Regions from separate parts of the Hominibacterium faecale genome, predicted to be linked through region 2. Evidence: predicted binding sites of a transcription regulator. Region 2 holds the regulator's gene; the other holds the start of a gene.
What was found. The regulator HrcA, encoded in region 2, represses chaperone genes, less so after heat shock. The targets are predictions, from matches to a motif close to TTAGCACTCNNNNNNNNNGAGTGCTAA.

Region 1 (7,419 bases), on a different contig from region 2:
GCTACATCCATCAGCCAGGAAATCCGATGTTCCGCAATCAGAAGCGTGCAGCCTTCCCGCTTTAGCCCTTGGAGAACTTCCCGCAGTTCTTTAACACCTTGGCCGTCCAGATTGGCGGTAGGCTCGTCACAAACATAAACGGGAGGGTTCATGGCGTAGACAGAGGCCACGGCTGTACGCTGCTTTTCTCCGCTGGAAAGCACATCAAGGGAGCGGTCACGCAATTGTTCCAAACGAAACCGCCGGATAGCCACGTCTGTTCGCAGAACAATTTTTTCATGCGGGAAGCCGTAATTTTCACAGCTGAAAGCAACTTCTCCCGGCATTTCAGAGGAGAAAAACTGACTTCCCGGATCCTGGAACACACTGCCCACCGTTTTTCCCCGTTTCCACAATGGCTCATCGCTTCTGTCTTTCCCATTAATCTGAAGGCGGCCGGAAAACCGGCCCATATGAAAGGCAGGCGCAATGCCGTTCACTATATGGATCAAGGTGGTTTTCCCATTTCCTGAAGGGCCGGTCAATACCACGCATTCGCCTTTCCGGACATGCAGACAAATATCGGTCACGCCTGCCTCGGAGTCGGCATATTGAAAATTCACATGTTCAAACCGGATCACTTTATCCCTCCTATTATGAAAAACAGGATGGTTCCAATCGCCCATATTCCCATCCAGAGGAAATCAGCCAGCTGAAGCTTTCTGGCATAGTAGCTTCCCCGCACCCCCGGTGCCTGGGCGCCACGCGCTATCGCCGATACGGAAAGCTGATCCGCAATCTGCAAGCAGCGCAGCAGCATGGGCACCAACACATATTCGCAGGTAACGGCAGGGTGGCGGAGCACCTGCACTGATCCGGTCAGCCTTCGATTCTTCATGGACTGCCGAATCCCATTCAGTTCCGCCTTCATGGTTGGGAAAAACCGAAATACCACCAGCAGCCCTAAGATAACCGGAGTGGGGGTATGGATTTTCGACAGGGAGGCCGAGAGCTGTCCCGGAGGCGTGGTAATGAGATCCCACGCCGCCAGGAATACCGGCATAAGGTTGTAAAACATCAGCACATAGAACTCCGAAAAAAACACCATACGCAGGCCGTGAAAGCGAATGAGATACAGCAGCAGCACCAGCGCCAGATAAAAAATGCCGAAGGTCAGGCAGAGCCGCCACCGCTTTTCAAAAACCAACTGGTAGAAAGCAAGCAGTGCAAGAAGACAGGTGAGCAGGGTGTTTGCGGTAAGCGACACTCCAAGGATGGCGCAGGCCGCCGCCCACGCTTTTACCGGAACGGATAAGGCTTTTTCCCGCATTTACAGAACACCCGCTTTTTTGAAATGCTTTTGAATCAGCTTCCGGCCGACAAGGCTGCCCAGGAATCCGCAGAACATGGTAAAAATCAGGATAAAAGCCACCCAGCCCGGCGCTGTATAATACTGAACGTAAGCGTCGATATAACTCTGCTCCATACCGCTGGCAATCGCAAAACTGTAATAGGTACCCCAGAAAAACCAGACGGGAAGCAGGTTTACCCCGTTGTATAACAGGCTGGAAACTATCCATGCGGCGGTCAGGCGGTTTGGCGTAATCCCTTTCCACAGGATGATTTCCGCGAGGACTCCCACCACGATAAACCACGGGAGCAAAAACCAGTTGCCCATCATCAGAAAGACAAGGCCCAGCAGCGTCATGTATACCAGTGAAACAAACCGTTTGCGGATGCGGTTTACCATCAAAAAATAGATGGGCCCGCAAACAAGCATGGTAATGCCTACGGACAGCACCATGCTGACAAAATCATTCACCATGCAGACCATGTTGATCCCCAGCTGAATGACAATGAGCAGCACGGTCATCAGTACCAGTGTAATAACGTCTTTTACAGACCATTTCTTTGCGTTTTCCATTTTGATTCTCCTTTGTTTTCTTTTATGATTCTTGCAGCTTCCGGCTTAATGCCCATTCGCGCAGCCCTATAAACCGCCGGTACGGGCCTTTCTGTTTCATAAGTCTCTGATGCGTTCCCCGCTGTACGGTCCGCCCCATTTCAGCACAAGGGTCTGGTCGGCATTCCGAACATTGGCAAGGCGATTGCCTCATCTATACGATGCTCCTCCTTTCTTAAAGTTAGTTTTAGCTAACCGTTGTGCAAAAAATTTACGGTTCAAATGAACCTTAAAAGGCCGCTCCAGCCACAGTTGAAAAAGACTGCCAGTTCATTGACATAGCCAATCGCCTGTTCCCGGCTCATATCATGGGCGACTGTTTCAAAAACGGCGGTAAAATAGGCGCTTGTGATCATATGGTGAAGGTCACGGTTGACCGTCCCCTCCAATTTCCCGAGCTGCCGGAGCTGCTGATAGTAATCCTCCGTCTGATCGACTTCAAGCTCCACAAGCTCATGAATATAGTTGGCATACCGGGTTCCCTCGGAGCAGCAAATCACCAGTTTGAACGCATCGAAATGATCATAGATGTAATTGATAAAGTAATTCAGGTAGCTGGTAGATAAATCTTGGCTCTGTCCCGTTTTATCCTCTGTAACCAATTCATAATGTGCTTGCTGCGCCTGTTTAAACTGAGCGATCAGTTCATCGGCCTCCGGAGCTACCAAAGCGTCAAACAACGCTTCCTTACTGTTGTAATAGCCATAAAAGGCCCCTTTGGTAAAACCGGCTTCTTTGACAATGGCCCGCAGGGAAGCATCTTTAAAGCCCTTCTCCAAAAACTCCCGCTTTCCAACCTCAAGAATGCGCTTTTGCGTATCAGTCAGCTTCACGTTTTGTTCTCCCTTCATATACCATTGGTATATTAACATAAGCAGTGTAATTTGTCAACAAGTTTTGAGCGAGCGTATAGCGCTGGATCGAAAACAACTTTGAAATTAGCGCCTTAAATATAGAGGATTTGACGAAAATAAATGCCGCAAGAAGTTCACGTTGATCCTGTGGCATTTTATATTATGGTTGCGCTTAACAAAAACAAGTTCCAAAAAGCATTTCAGCTTACAGAAGGCATAAGCATTAGGGAATACATTCGGGCATTGCGGATGGAACTTGCTCTGGAACCTTTTGAAAAAAGCGATATGTCCACTGGCAACATCGCAAAAGCAGTTGGCTATCATGGAGTATCAAATTTCTACCATGTCTTTCAGCAGAGATTTGGAGAAACATATTCATAAGCTGTTTTCACAGATTGGCAAGCAATGCAAACATGTACATGTTTGCGATTTTGGCGGGTTTTCTACCCGCCAAAATGCTTGTTGAGGGATAACCCCCAAGCCCCCAAGATCGCTACCTTCGGTAGCGGCTGCGCGTCCTGCGGACGCTGAAAAATTTTTAATAAGCAAAAGAAAAACTCTATGCAAATGGTTCGTCCATTCACATAGAGTTTTCTTATTTCCCGTTCACTTGGCATAGGTTAGTATTTTCGCAATACTTCTATATGTTCCTCTGCCATTCTGAGGCAGCCTCTTCTCTCGTTTGTGATGTGCTTTATTCAATGGAAATCAGCTTTTTCTGCTCTTCCAGTTTTTTCGGTTCTTCTTTTGGTATTGACAGGTGCAGCGTGCCGTCTTTAAAGGAAGCTTTGATGTCTTCCTCTGTTACTCCGTTCCCTACATAGAAGGTCCTGGAGCAACTGCCGGTGTAACGCTCTCTGTGAATATAGTTGCCGTTCTCGTCTTTTGTGTCGTTGGACTCATTTTTCGTGGCAGTGATGGTCATGTAACCGTCCTTCAGCTCTGCGCTAATGTCTTCCTTCGCATAACCCGGCAGGTCAATGTCCATCAGATAATCTCCATCCTGTTCCTTAATATCGGTCTTCATGACGTTCTTGTTGCTATCCATTCTGCTGAAAAATGGGTCTTTGAACATCTCGTCAAACAAATCCAAACCGAAACTACTTCTTCTAGGCACCATCATCATATGTCATCCCTCCTTAATTTCTAACCAGTGGCAAAACGCAGGTTAGATAAAATATAATGATTTTATGTTCCCCCTTTTGGAACAATTTTATAATAACACTTTTTGTTAGCACTGTAAAGAGGTGAGTGCTAATTTTTCCGAAAATTTTTTTGCCTCTTTTGAGAAAACTGTAGATTTCAATGCTTTTGCATTATAATGGAAAAATTTTGCACTTACTCAGTCCGGCTTTATTCTTCTGACCCTGAATTCAAACCTCATACACGGAAAACCGCAAAGCCTGCCAGCTGTCAATCGCGCCTTCACAGACGAAAAGCCTGTTTTCCAGCCATTTATACTCGGAACTGCCGACATCGAATCTGGCAGTTCCTTTATAATAATATTCCTCCGAAGAAACGGCTTCCCCGGCCAAAAGCTTTTCCTCCAGCTCCTGCGCCAGATGGAGATAGGCGTCGATCTGCATGAACAGCTCTGCGCCGTCATCGGTTTTGAGAAGCACCGGAGCATAGATGATATTCACCCCCTCTGATGGCGTATAGGTCGTAGACGCTCCCACAGGCAAAATTCTGCCCTTCATCCTATCGCCGGAGAAAGAGCCTTCGCCTGCAGGGGAGATCAGCAGGTCCCCCCTGCAGGTGTTCTCGATTAAAAGATCGGAGGTCTGCTCCAGCTCCATATCAAACAACTTCCTCATAAGCTGCCTCTGATGACCGTTCCTTCAAAAATAACCGCATCGATCGCAGCATCTCTCAGCTGCTCCAGGGGCATATCGAAAATGTTTCTGTCTACCAGAATCATATTTGCCAGCTTGCCCGCTTCGAGGGAGCCCATTTTGTCCTGCCAGCGAAGCTGTATTGCACCGCCAATGGTATAGCCCTTCAGTAGAACAGGAAGGCTCAGTTTCGCTGAGGCCGGCGGCCTCATGGACCCCGGATATTTTTGTGGATTCAGAGGGAACTCCGGATCCACTTTTGTGGCCGCCACCTGCATGCCAAAGAAGGGATAGGCCCTGTGAAGTTCGTATCCGGTCACCACATCGCTGGAGAAGGTAACAAGAGCGCCGCTTTCGATCATCGGGTTGAACTGGTACATCCTTCTCCACTTTTCTTCCGAATAATAGTTCATGGCTTCTTCGCCGAAATATCCGCCCGACCAGTGGCAGGACCAGTTGATGGTAATGCCCAGCTCCGCCGGCCGTTTCATGTCCGCCGGATCCACAACTTCGCAGTGGGCCAGCACCGGCATACATACCCAGGGAACGCCCGCGGCGGCAGCCTGCGCCTTGGCAGCTTCCACTGCGTCGCAGGCAACCCGGAAGCCCCGGTCGCCGACCACATGGATATGCAGATCCAATCCCTCCTCGTTGCACAGCAGGAAACATTTGGTGAGCTCATCGGTCTCCATCATAATTTCGCCGTAATTTCCCGGGTCATGGATATGTTCATGGAGGGAAGCCGAATTGCCGCTCTCATTGGTACCGTCTAAAAAGAGTTTCATGGTATTTATTTTAATATGCTTTGTCGTGTATTTTTTTTGGTATTCCTTCAGCTTTTCGATCTTTTCCGGGAGATCCGCATAATTCCAGAATCGGACCATGCCATCATAATACACTCGAAGCTCGCCCGCTTGGTCCAACTGGTAAATGCCTTCGATCTGGTCGTCGTTTTCAATAAACCCGTCGGCCATGGCCGTGATGCCGCTTTCCTCCAGGAAATCGAAGAACCCTTTCATCGTTTCCCCGGTCAGCTCTTCCGGCGGATACCAACCGAGAGTGCGGAACATATTGTCAGCAAACTTATACCAGGCCATTTCCCGGATCCAGCCGGTGGGATTCCCCTCTTCGTCTCGCACAAAGGTCTCTAACGGTCCTGGGTCCGGCGTATTTTTATCCACCTTTAGCAGCTCCAGCATTTTGCTGTTGACCCAGCATAGATGCTCGCCAAAATCCTGGCAGAGCACCGGCCTGTCACTGACCGCCGTATCCAGCAGTTCCTTAGTCGGCCCGTGTTCATCGAACATGGAAGTGGGGTAATATTCAAAATACAGAAAGGGACATTCCGACTTGGGATGCTTCTCGCCGTATTCTTTCACAAAGCGCAGCAGCTCATCCACATCCTCGGTCCAGGGCAGGCGGACATGCCACAAGCTCTTAGTCACCCATCCCGGATGAATGTGACTGTCGATCATGCCAGGAAGTAGGCATTTTCCGCCGAGATCATGGACATCTGCATCCGGATACGCTTCCAATTTGGCATCTGATTGATCGCCCACAAATTGGATCCCTGTTTCATCAAAAATAATGCAGTTTGCTTTTGGACATGCTTCATTGGATGTATAAATATCCGCGTTTTTAAAAATCGTTGTCATCTGCCTTTCCTCCTTATTCATCAAGCTTCATTTCCGGCGGCAGCTCTTTAAATCCCCTGGTTTTGATCGCCAGATAAAGGATGCCCACCAGAAGCCATGCGCCTCCCAGAATCTTAGCCGGCGTCTCGATAAAGTAGAACACGACGACGAGACTTACCATTCCCAGAGCAGGAATGACAAGATGCCGAAACATCGCTGCCCCGCCTCTTTCTTTGCCCCGGATGATATAATGGCTGATGACCGATAAATTGACCATAAAGAATCCGCAGACAGCGCCGAAGGACACCAGCGATGCAGCGCCCATTACATTGTCCTGATAAAAAATTGCGGTCAGTGCGATGAGGGTCGTCAGTACAATATTGTTTACCGGGGTCTGGAATTTTGGCGATAATTTGCCGAAGAATTTCTTTGGCAGGATGTTGTCGCGGCCCATGCCGTACAGAATTCGGGAAACAGCGCCCATGCCCGCCATGGCGCATACAAAGCTGCCGCAGTTATCGATTACAAAAAACATGGTTCCCAGCCAGTTCATGCCGAGATGGGGGAAAAGCTCGAAGATACCCGTGTCCGGATCTTCAATCCCTGTATGGGCCTGGGGCCACGCGATTTGGGAGAAATAGGCGACAATGGCGAAGATAACGCCCGCTCCGATGACAACGCCCATGATGGCTTTCCCCATCACTTTTTGCGGTTCCTTTGCTTCTTCTGCCAGAGTCGTTACCGCGTCAAATCCCACAAAGGATGCGCAGAGGACGGCCGACGCCGCAAGGGTGCCCTTTAGCTCAAAATTGTCAGGATTGTAAAAAGCCGACGGATCGAATAAAGTCCCCGAACCGCCGCCGTTTGTCACATATCTCACAATGCAGGCCACAAAGAGAATGGTGAAAGCGATTGCGGCGCAAGTGACGATGGTATCGATGATGCTAGCCGTTTTTATGCCCACAATATTGACGATCATGCCGATGGCAGCCACAAAGACAACGATGGCCCACACCGGAAGCACTGGAAAATACTCATTGATGTAAACGCCCAAGAGCAGGTAGCAGATCATCGGCAGCAGCAGATAATCCACCAGCATCACCCATCCTGATAAGAAGCCTAAGTGGGGCTGCACCGACTTGTTTACATAGGTG
Region 2 (7,419 bases):
TATGTGTTGTGGTATTTTCCAGCCCGCCGATTTCAAAAGGGTATAACTGGATCTTCGATTTTCTTTATGACAAGGTTTATCTCAGCCTAAAGAAATTTATAAAATGGATGCTGGGGATCGAAACGAACCGGGATAAGGCGTTGAAGGAGGCGGAAAAAGAGAAATAAATTTGCTATGCCTGTTAGAGATTATCATAAATACATAACAAATAATTATTAATATATAAATAAATATAATTTCAAATTATTTATATTTGATGGTATGATACTAGAAGAAAAAGAAAGTGAGGTACTTATCAACTATGGAATTTTTTAAAAAAACCGGTCCAGGCATTCTTCTATGTTTATGTATCGCGATTCCCTCTTGGTTTCTCGGCAGCCTGGCACCGGTTATAGGCGGTCCTGTTTTCGCAATTTTAATCGGTATGGTCGTGACTCAGGTACTTAAGAAAAAGGAACCCTTTAAAATAGGGGTTGCGTTTACATCGAAGAAGATCCTTCAGTATGCAGTCATACTGCTGGGCTTCGGTATGAATCTTTCGGATATATTAATGCAGGGAAAACAATCGCTGCCGATTATTGTCTCCACCATTACCACGTCCCTTATTATTGCCTTTGTTATGTACAAAGCGCTGAAGATGCCTTCAAAGATCTCCATCCTGGTGGGGGTGGGCTCTTCCATCTGCGGCGGATCTGCCATAGCGGCCACTGCGCCGGTTATTCGGGCGGACGATGAAGAGATCGCCCAGTCTATTTCCGTAATTTTTCTTTTCAATATTATCGCGGCATTGATCTTCCCCACCCTGGGCGGGATTTTAGGCCTTACGGATCAGGGATTCGGACTGTTTGCTGGTACTGCGATCAACGATACTTCTTCTGTTACAGCGGCAGCTACTGCATGGGATGGCATGCATGGGAGCAATACGCTGGATACAGCGGCGATCGTAAAATTGACACGGACGCTGGCAATCATTCCAATCACATTGATCTTAGCTTTATATCAGACTAAAAAAGCAAAGAATGCTTCCGACGGATCCAAGGTAAGCATGAAAAAGATTTTTCCTTTTTTCATCCTGTTCTTTGTTCTGGCTTCGGTGATTACTACGGTATTCAGTCTTCCCGCAGCAGTTACCGATCCGATTAAGACATTGAGCAAATTCTTTATCGTTATGGCCATGTCCGCAATCGGACTCAATACCAATATTGTAAAATTATTTAAGAACGGGGGTAAACCGATTCTTATGGGCCTTTGCTGCTGGATCGGAATTGCAGGCGTCAGCCTCTTACTGCAGCATGTACTCAATATATGGTGATTTGGAAAGCGAGGGTAATATGAATAACTATGTGATTACAATTGGAAGACAGGCAGGCAGCGGCGGATCGATTCTTGGGCGCAACCTGGCAAAGCATTTTGGATTTCATTACATTGATAAAGATTTGATTAAAAAAGCAGCCGAAGAGCTCAATGTCCCAGAAGAGGAGCTGGCGCGGATGGATGAAAAGGAATCCATTGCTGACCGCCTTCTCCTTCAGACTGGAGGGTATCCAATGGCGTATATGTCGGAGGATTGGAAGACTTCCACCGGCGAAGATGTCTTCAAAACAGAATCCAAACTCATCAGGCAAGCGGCTGAGCAAGCTTCTTGTGTAGTCGTTGGACGCTGCGGATCCTTCTTATTTACAGGATATGAAAAACATATAAGCCTGTTCTTATACGCGGAGGAGGAAGCGCGCGCCCGGAGATTGGGCGGCCATCTGGGAATGGCTGATGAAAAAACCATAAAGATGATTCGAAAGCTGGATAAAGAACGAGCACGCTATGTCCGTACTTACACGGGACAGGAATGGCAGGACCCCACCAGCTATGATCTGACCATTGATACAGAAAAACTGGACGATCAGCAGCTTATGGACGTAGCGATTCATTATATTTGCTGCAGATTTCCTGAGCTGAAAAAATAGCTGGGGATCATAAGGAAAGGAAGGACGGTTATGCTGGATTTTAGACTGAATACGTTTCTGACTGTATGCAAATACATGAATTTTACCCGTGCGGCGGAAGAACTTAATATCACCCAGCCTGCGGTCTCTCAGCATATCCGATATCTGGAGGAACTGTTTGAAGTTAAATTATTTGATTATCATAACAAAAAGATCAGCCTGACAGAGGCCGGAACCTTTCTGCAAAGCACGGCGACGACGATGGTTCATGATGTGATGCATCTGCAAGACAAGCTGCGACAGTTGCAGGGAGAAAAAAGAGAGCTGGTATTCGGTGTGACCTTAACAGTGGGAGAATTCGTAATTCCGGCGCCGGTCGCCAGCTATTTGAAGGCCCATCCTGAGGCAGCTGTTCACGTGACCGTTGCCAACACTCAAGAGCTGCTGAAAAAGCTTAATGACGGGCAGATTGATTTTGCACTGGTAGAAGGCTTTTTTGCCAAAAGTGAATATGACTCCAAAGTCTATTCCAATGAACCTTATATTGGGGTATGCGGTCCCTCGTATCAGCCTGCGAAAAAAATGATGCGGATCGAAGATACTTTTGATGAACGGATTATTGTGAGGGAGGAAGGCTCCGGGACCAGAGAAATTTTCGAACGTTACCTTGAAAGCCGCAATTTTTTAATCAGCGATTATAAAAGTATATTGGAAATTAGTAATATCAACGCTATTAAAGCCTTGGCCGCGGCTGGATGCGGAATTACCTTCCTCTATGAGGCAGCGGTAAAAAAAGAGCTGGAAACAGGAGAACTGATAAAAATTCCTCTGCTGGATTTCGACCTTACACACGACTTTACATTTATCTGGCGAAGAAACAGTGTTTTTTCGCCAGACTATATTGAGTTGTTTCAACAGTTAAAAGATGCCAGAGAAGGCTAACATACAAAGGAAAACAGATATAGTGCTCCAACTCCTATGATGGCACAGATTACGGACAGGCGCCAGATCCGGTATTCCCGGTCCATCTTTGCCTGTTCTGCATCAGAAGGCACATCAAACTCATGGTCAGTAAAGAGAAATTCGGTTTTCTCTTTTTTCGTTTGCGCATTTTTTTGCAAACCATTTCTAGCGAAAAACAGAACCAGGCCAGCTAAGGACCACATAATGCCAGCAGCGATGGCTTCCGGGGAAAGCTGTGTCATTAAAAGTAGATAAACGGCAATACTGGCCCCTGCGCCTGCGGAAAGGCCGGGCGTGCGGAAAGGCCGGGAAAGATCCGGGTATTTTTTTCGAAGCCCCAGAGCCGACAGCATGCCGATCACATAATAAAGAAGGGTCGCAAAGAGAGACAGGGAGGCGATATAGGTGATGGAACCAGTTGATACTAAAAGGATCATCAAAAGGCCTAGGCAGATCAAAGCGATAAAAGGGCTCTGAAAGCGGGGATGGATTCTCCCCAGAATGGGAGGAATTGCGTTATCTCTGGCCATGGTGAACAGATAACGGGCCGGCGCGGCAATGGCGGCGTTGAGGGTGGAAAAATCACCGCCAAAGGTAATCCCCAGGCATAAAAGTATCAGCGGGAGCCCTACGATTCCGGCTGTTTTCATGGCGTGAGCATAAGGCGCATCTGCAGTCGCCAAAGCTGCCAGGCTGTCAACAGGCGTGATGCTGACCAAGGCCCATTGGAATAATGCCGTTACAATAAAGACGATGAACGGCGCTAAAAACAAAGCGCGGGGCAGATTGATCCGGGGAAAACAGATCTCCTCTCCCATGGCACAGCAGGTTTCAAAGCCGGCAAAGCACCACCAGATCATGGCTACACATGGGAAAAAGTCTTTAATAGAAAGGCTGTCGCTAGCTGTGGATATGGAAAAAGAATCCAAGTGGAAGACCGGCAGCATGGTGATAAACCAGATAATAGTGATTCCCCAAAAAAAGAACAAAAAGCCATTTTGCAGCCTGCCGCTCATCTCCACTCCGCGGACAGCAAGGACAACGAAGAGTAAGATGGCAGCAGAGGCGATCACCGGATCGCTGAAGGGCAGCGAGAATCCCAACGCTTCGAAAAGCGTACGCAGATAGAAACTGAAAGCCAGCGCCTCCCCGCTGGCAACTGATACCATGGAGATGATAAAGTTCCAGCCGGCCAGCATCCCAAAGGGCCTTCCAAGTCCAAGGGATGCGTATTGGTAAGTTCCGCCGGCAAAAGGCAGCGCTCCGCCCATTTCGGCATAGATCAGAGCCGGGTAGATACTGATGATGAGCGCGGTTAAAGTGGCGAAAATCACTGCCGGACCTAGAATGCCGGCCGCGCCGGAGCCGACTGTAAAGAGGCCGACGCCGATGACGGTTCCTACTGTGATTGTAACGGACTCGCGCATGCCGAAACATCGTTTCAGTGATGCGGTTTTATTGATATGTAAGTCTTTCATAATTCAATCCTTTCATTATAGCTTCTCTTTTTATGCTATGTAAAGTCAGAAAATTGGTGTTTGCCTTTGACGAATGGAAAATAAAGGAGTAAAATAAAGAAAAAGCACTGTTTGGAAAGTGGGGTGGAATCATGAATAATTATGTTATTACCATCGGCAGACAGGTTGGCAGCGGAGGCTCGGTTCTTGGAAAAGCTATCGCAGAGTATTTTGGATTCAGCTACATTGATAAAGAGCTGCTGAAAAAGGCAGCTGAGGAGCTGAACATTCCACAAGAGGATCTTGAAAATCTAGATGAACAGGAGTACCGGGTAGGAAAGTCTCTGTTCCAGTCCAGCATTTACAATTTGCCCTATATGACAGATGCATGGCTGGTACCGACGGGGGCAAATCTCTATCAGATTGAATCGGAGCTGATCCGTCAGTCGGCAGATGAAGGGCCTTGCGTAATTGTGGGACGGTGCGGATCTGATTTGTTCCGCGGCTATAAGAAGCATGTAAGCTTTTTTCTCCATGCTGACGAGGATGAAAGATTGGAGCGGCTGGAAAACACCCTGGATTTTTCCCACGAAAAATCACTGAAAATGATCGAAAAGGCCGATAAGGCAAGAGCGCGGTATTACAATACGTATACCGGAAGGAAATGGCTGGATCTGACCGGATACGATTTGTGCATCGACACCGGAAAACTGAGTGATGAGCAAGTGAAAGAAATCGCAGTAAACTACATTTGCACCAGATTTCCCGAACTGAAAAACAGACTTTAATACTACCGTCAAAGGACGGGCCGGGCTTGCGGCCCGGCAGGATTTATGGACATGAAATATTACACCAGGCAAGGGACTGCCGCATGAGGCAGTCCCCTTTTTGCGGAGTGCCGCCGGTGTTACTTTATCAGTTTACATCAAACTTGTGCATGTTCAGCCCGTGCGTCCTCAATTTTCGCCTCGAATCCCGGCCGATGGGAAATCGGGTCAGCCCATTTAATTTTCGGGAAAACCCTAAGAAAAATTTTCAAGAAATTTTTTAAAAGAGTGTTGACAATACTACATAAGAGTGGTAAATTTAAACTGTAATTAGCACTCACTTATAAAGAGTGCTAACAGGAGGGGCTATCATGGATTTAAGTGAAAGGAAACTGAAAATATTACAGGCTATTATCAGCGACTTCATTAGAACAGCAGAGCCGATCGGTTCCAGAACACTTTCCAAAAAGTTCGACTTGGGGATAAGCCCGGCAACGATTCGAAATGAAATGGCTGATCTGGAAGAGATGGGATATCTGACTCATCCCCACACATCAGCAGGTCGTGTTCCCTCTGAGCTGGCATATCGTCTTTATGTAAACGATATGATGAAAAAATATGAATTGAGCGAAGATGAAAAAAATGCCATCGCAAGCAAGCTTTATGAAAACGTGACGGAACTTGAAAAAACGGTACAGCACGCAGCGAAAATTTTATCGGATATTACCAATTTAACGTCGTTCGCCCTGACACCGTCGCCGGATGAAGATACATTAAAATACATTAACCTGCTGCCGGTAGACGAACATACCGTTGTTCTGATGATCGTTTCCCACAGCGGTAAGGTATCTAACACAGCCCTCAAGCTGAAGGTACCTTATACAGAGGATGGTCTGGAGCTTTTAGCCAAGACCATGACTTATAATTACCGAGGCAAGACCATCAGCGAAGTACTTACCTTAGATATTATCGAAAGCTTTGAGACGGATATCGAAGCCATGAGCACTTTGGCAAGGAAGGTCGTACCTAACTTCATCAAGACCCTGGAAGATATGCTCAACGTCAACTTGTACATGGATGGACTGACCAACATCTTTTCCATTCCTGAGTACAATGACTTGGATAAAGCAAAAATGTTTCTGGAAATGCTCAATAAAAAAGAGGACTTTACAAAGACATTGATCAACCGGGAAAACGGTGTAATCATAACCATTGGAAAAGAGAATGCCGAAGACATCATGCAGGATTGCAGCCTGATTACCGCCACTTATCATGTGGATGGAAAGCTGGCCGGCAAGATCGGCGTGATCGGGCCCACGCGGATGCGATACGGGCAAATTACTTCGGTCGTTGAATATTTGACGGAGAATATAAGCAATACGTTTAAACTGTCAGGAGGAGGTAAGGATGACGACTAACGAGCAAAAAGAACGCGAAATGGCTGAAGAAATAGCCGAAGAAAAAAAGGAGCAGCAAACAAAGGAAGCTGAAGCGTCCTGCGATGACGAAGCAAAAAAGGAAGAAAACCAATCCCAGGAAGGCGAGGAAGCGGAGAAACAGGAAGAATGCAAGGAACCTGAGGAGGACGAAAGTTCCCGCTATATGAGGTTGATGGCTGATTTCCAGAACTACAAAAAACGAGTAGAAAAGGAAAAAAGCGATATCTATTCCTATGCCAATGAAAAACTGGCGATTGAACTTCTGGCCGTCCTCGACAACTTTGAGCGGGCGCTGGAGCATAATGCCGATGACGCAAGCTTTAAAGAAGGCATGGAAATGATTTTCAAACAGCTTTTCGATGTGCTTGAAAAGGCAGGGCTGAAAGAAATACCTGCCCTTGGAGAAGAGTTTGACCCTAACTTCCACAATGCGGTGATGAATGAAGAAACCGATGAATATGAAAGTGGTAAAGTTTCCGGCGTCATGCAGAAAGGTTATACGCTCAACGGCAAAGTCATCCGCCCGTCCATGGTGAAGGTGGCCAGCTGATTAAATGGTTAATGTTTAAAAATTTAAATACATGAGAAATACAATATAAAAGGAGAGATTAACATGGGAAAAGTAATAGGTATAGACTTAGGTACAACAAACTCGTGCGTAGCAGTATTAGAAGGGGGAGAACCTGTCGTAATTGCCAACGCAGAAGGAAACAGAACCACTCCATCCGTAGTTGGCTTTGCCAAGAACGGTGAAAGATTGATCGGTGAAACCGCCAAAAGACAGGCCATCACCAACCCGGACAGAACCATTGCTTCAATCAAGCGATACATGGGTACTGACCACAACGTAGAA

Region 1: a site for HrcA is predicted at 4,028-4,054, ahead of LG211_RS16060 (Hsp20/alpha crystallin family protein). Genes of this name have one in related genera too.

Annotation. Positions count from the first base shown of each region.
Region 1 is NZ_JAJAGH010000012.1:71,485-78,903, forward strand. It holds gene LG211_RS16035 (ABC transporter ATP-binding protein) at 1-620, opposite strand, end outside; gene LG211_RS16040 (energy-coupling factor transporter transmembrane component T family protein) at 617-1,309, opposite strand; gene LG211_RS16045 (MptD family putative ECF transporter S component) at 1,310-1,903, opposite strand; gene LG211_RS16050 (TetR/AcrR family transcriptional regulator) at 2,161-2,775, opposite strand; gene LG211_RS16055 (helix-turn-helix domain-containing protein) at 2,917-3,177, shown strand; gene LG211_RS16060 (Hsp20/alpha crystallin family protein) at 3,491-3,922, opposite strand; gene LG211_RS16065 (DUF3237 domain-containing protein) at 4,170-4,613, opposite strand; gene LG211_RS16070 (amidohydrolase) at 4,610-6,286, opposite strand; gene LG211_RS16075 (APC family permease) at 6,300-7,419, opposite strand, start outside.
Region 2 is NZ_JAJAGH010000003.1:371,969-379,387, forward strand. It holds gene LG211_RS04485 (acyltransferase family protein) at 1-167, shown strand, start outside; gene LG211_RS04490 (YeiH family protein) at 302-1,312, shown strand; gene LG211_RS04495 (cytidylate kinase-like family protein) at 1,332-1,961, shown strand; gene LG211_RS04500 (LysR family transcriptional regulator) at 1,992-2,882, shown strand; gene LG211_RS04505 (APC family permease) at 2,879-4,381, opposite strand; gene LG211_RS04510 (cytidylate kinase-like family protein) at 4,513-5,148, shown strand; gene hrcA (heat-inducible transcriptional repressor HrcA) at 5,499-6,545, shown strand; gene grpE (nucleotide exchange factor GrpE) at 6,535-7,116, shown strand; gene dnaK (molecular chaperone DnaK) at 7,180-7,419, shown strand, end outside.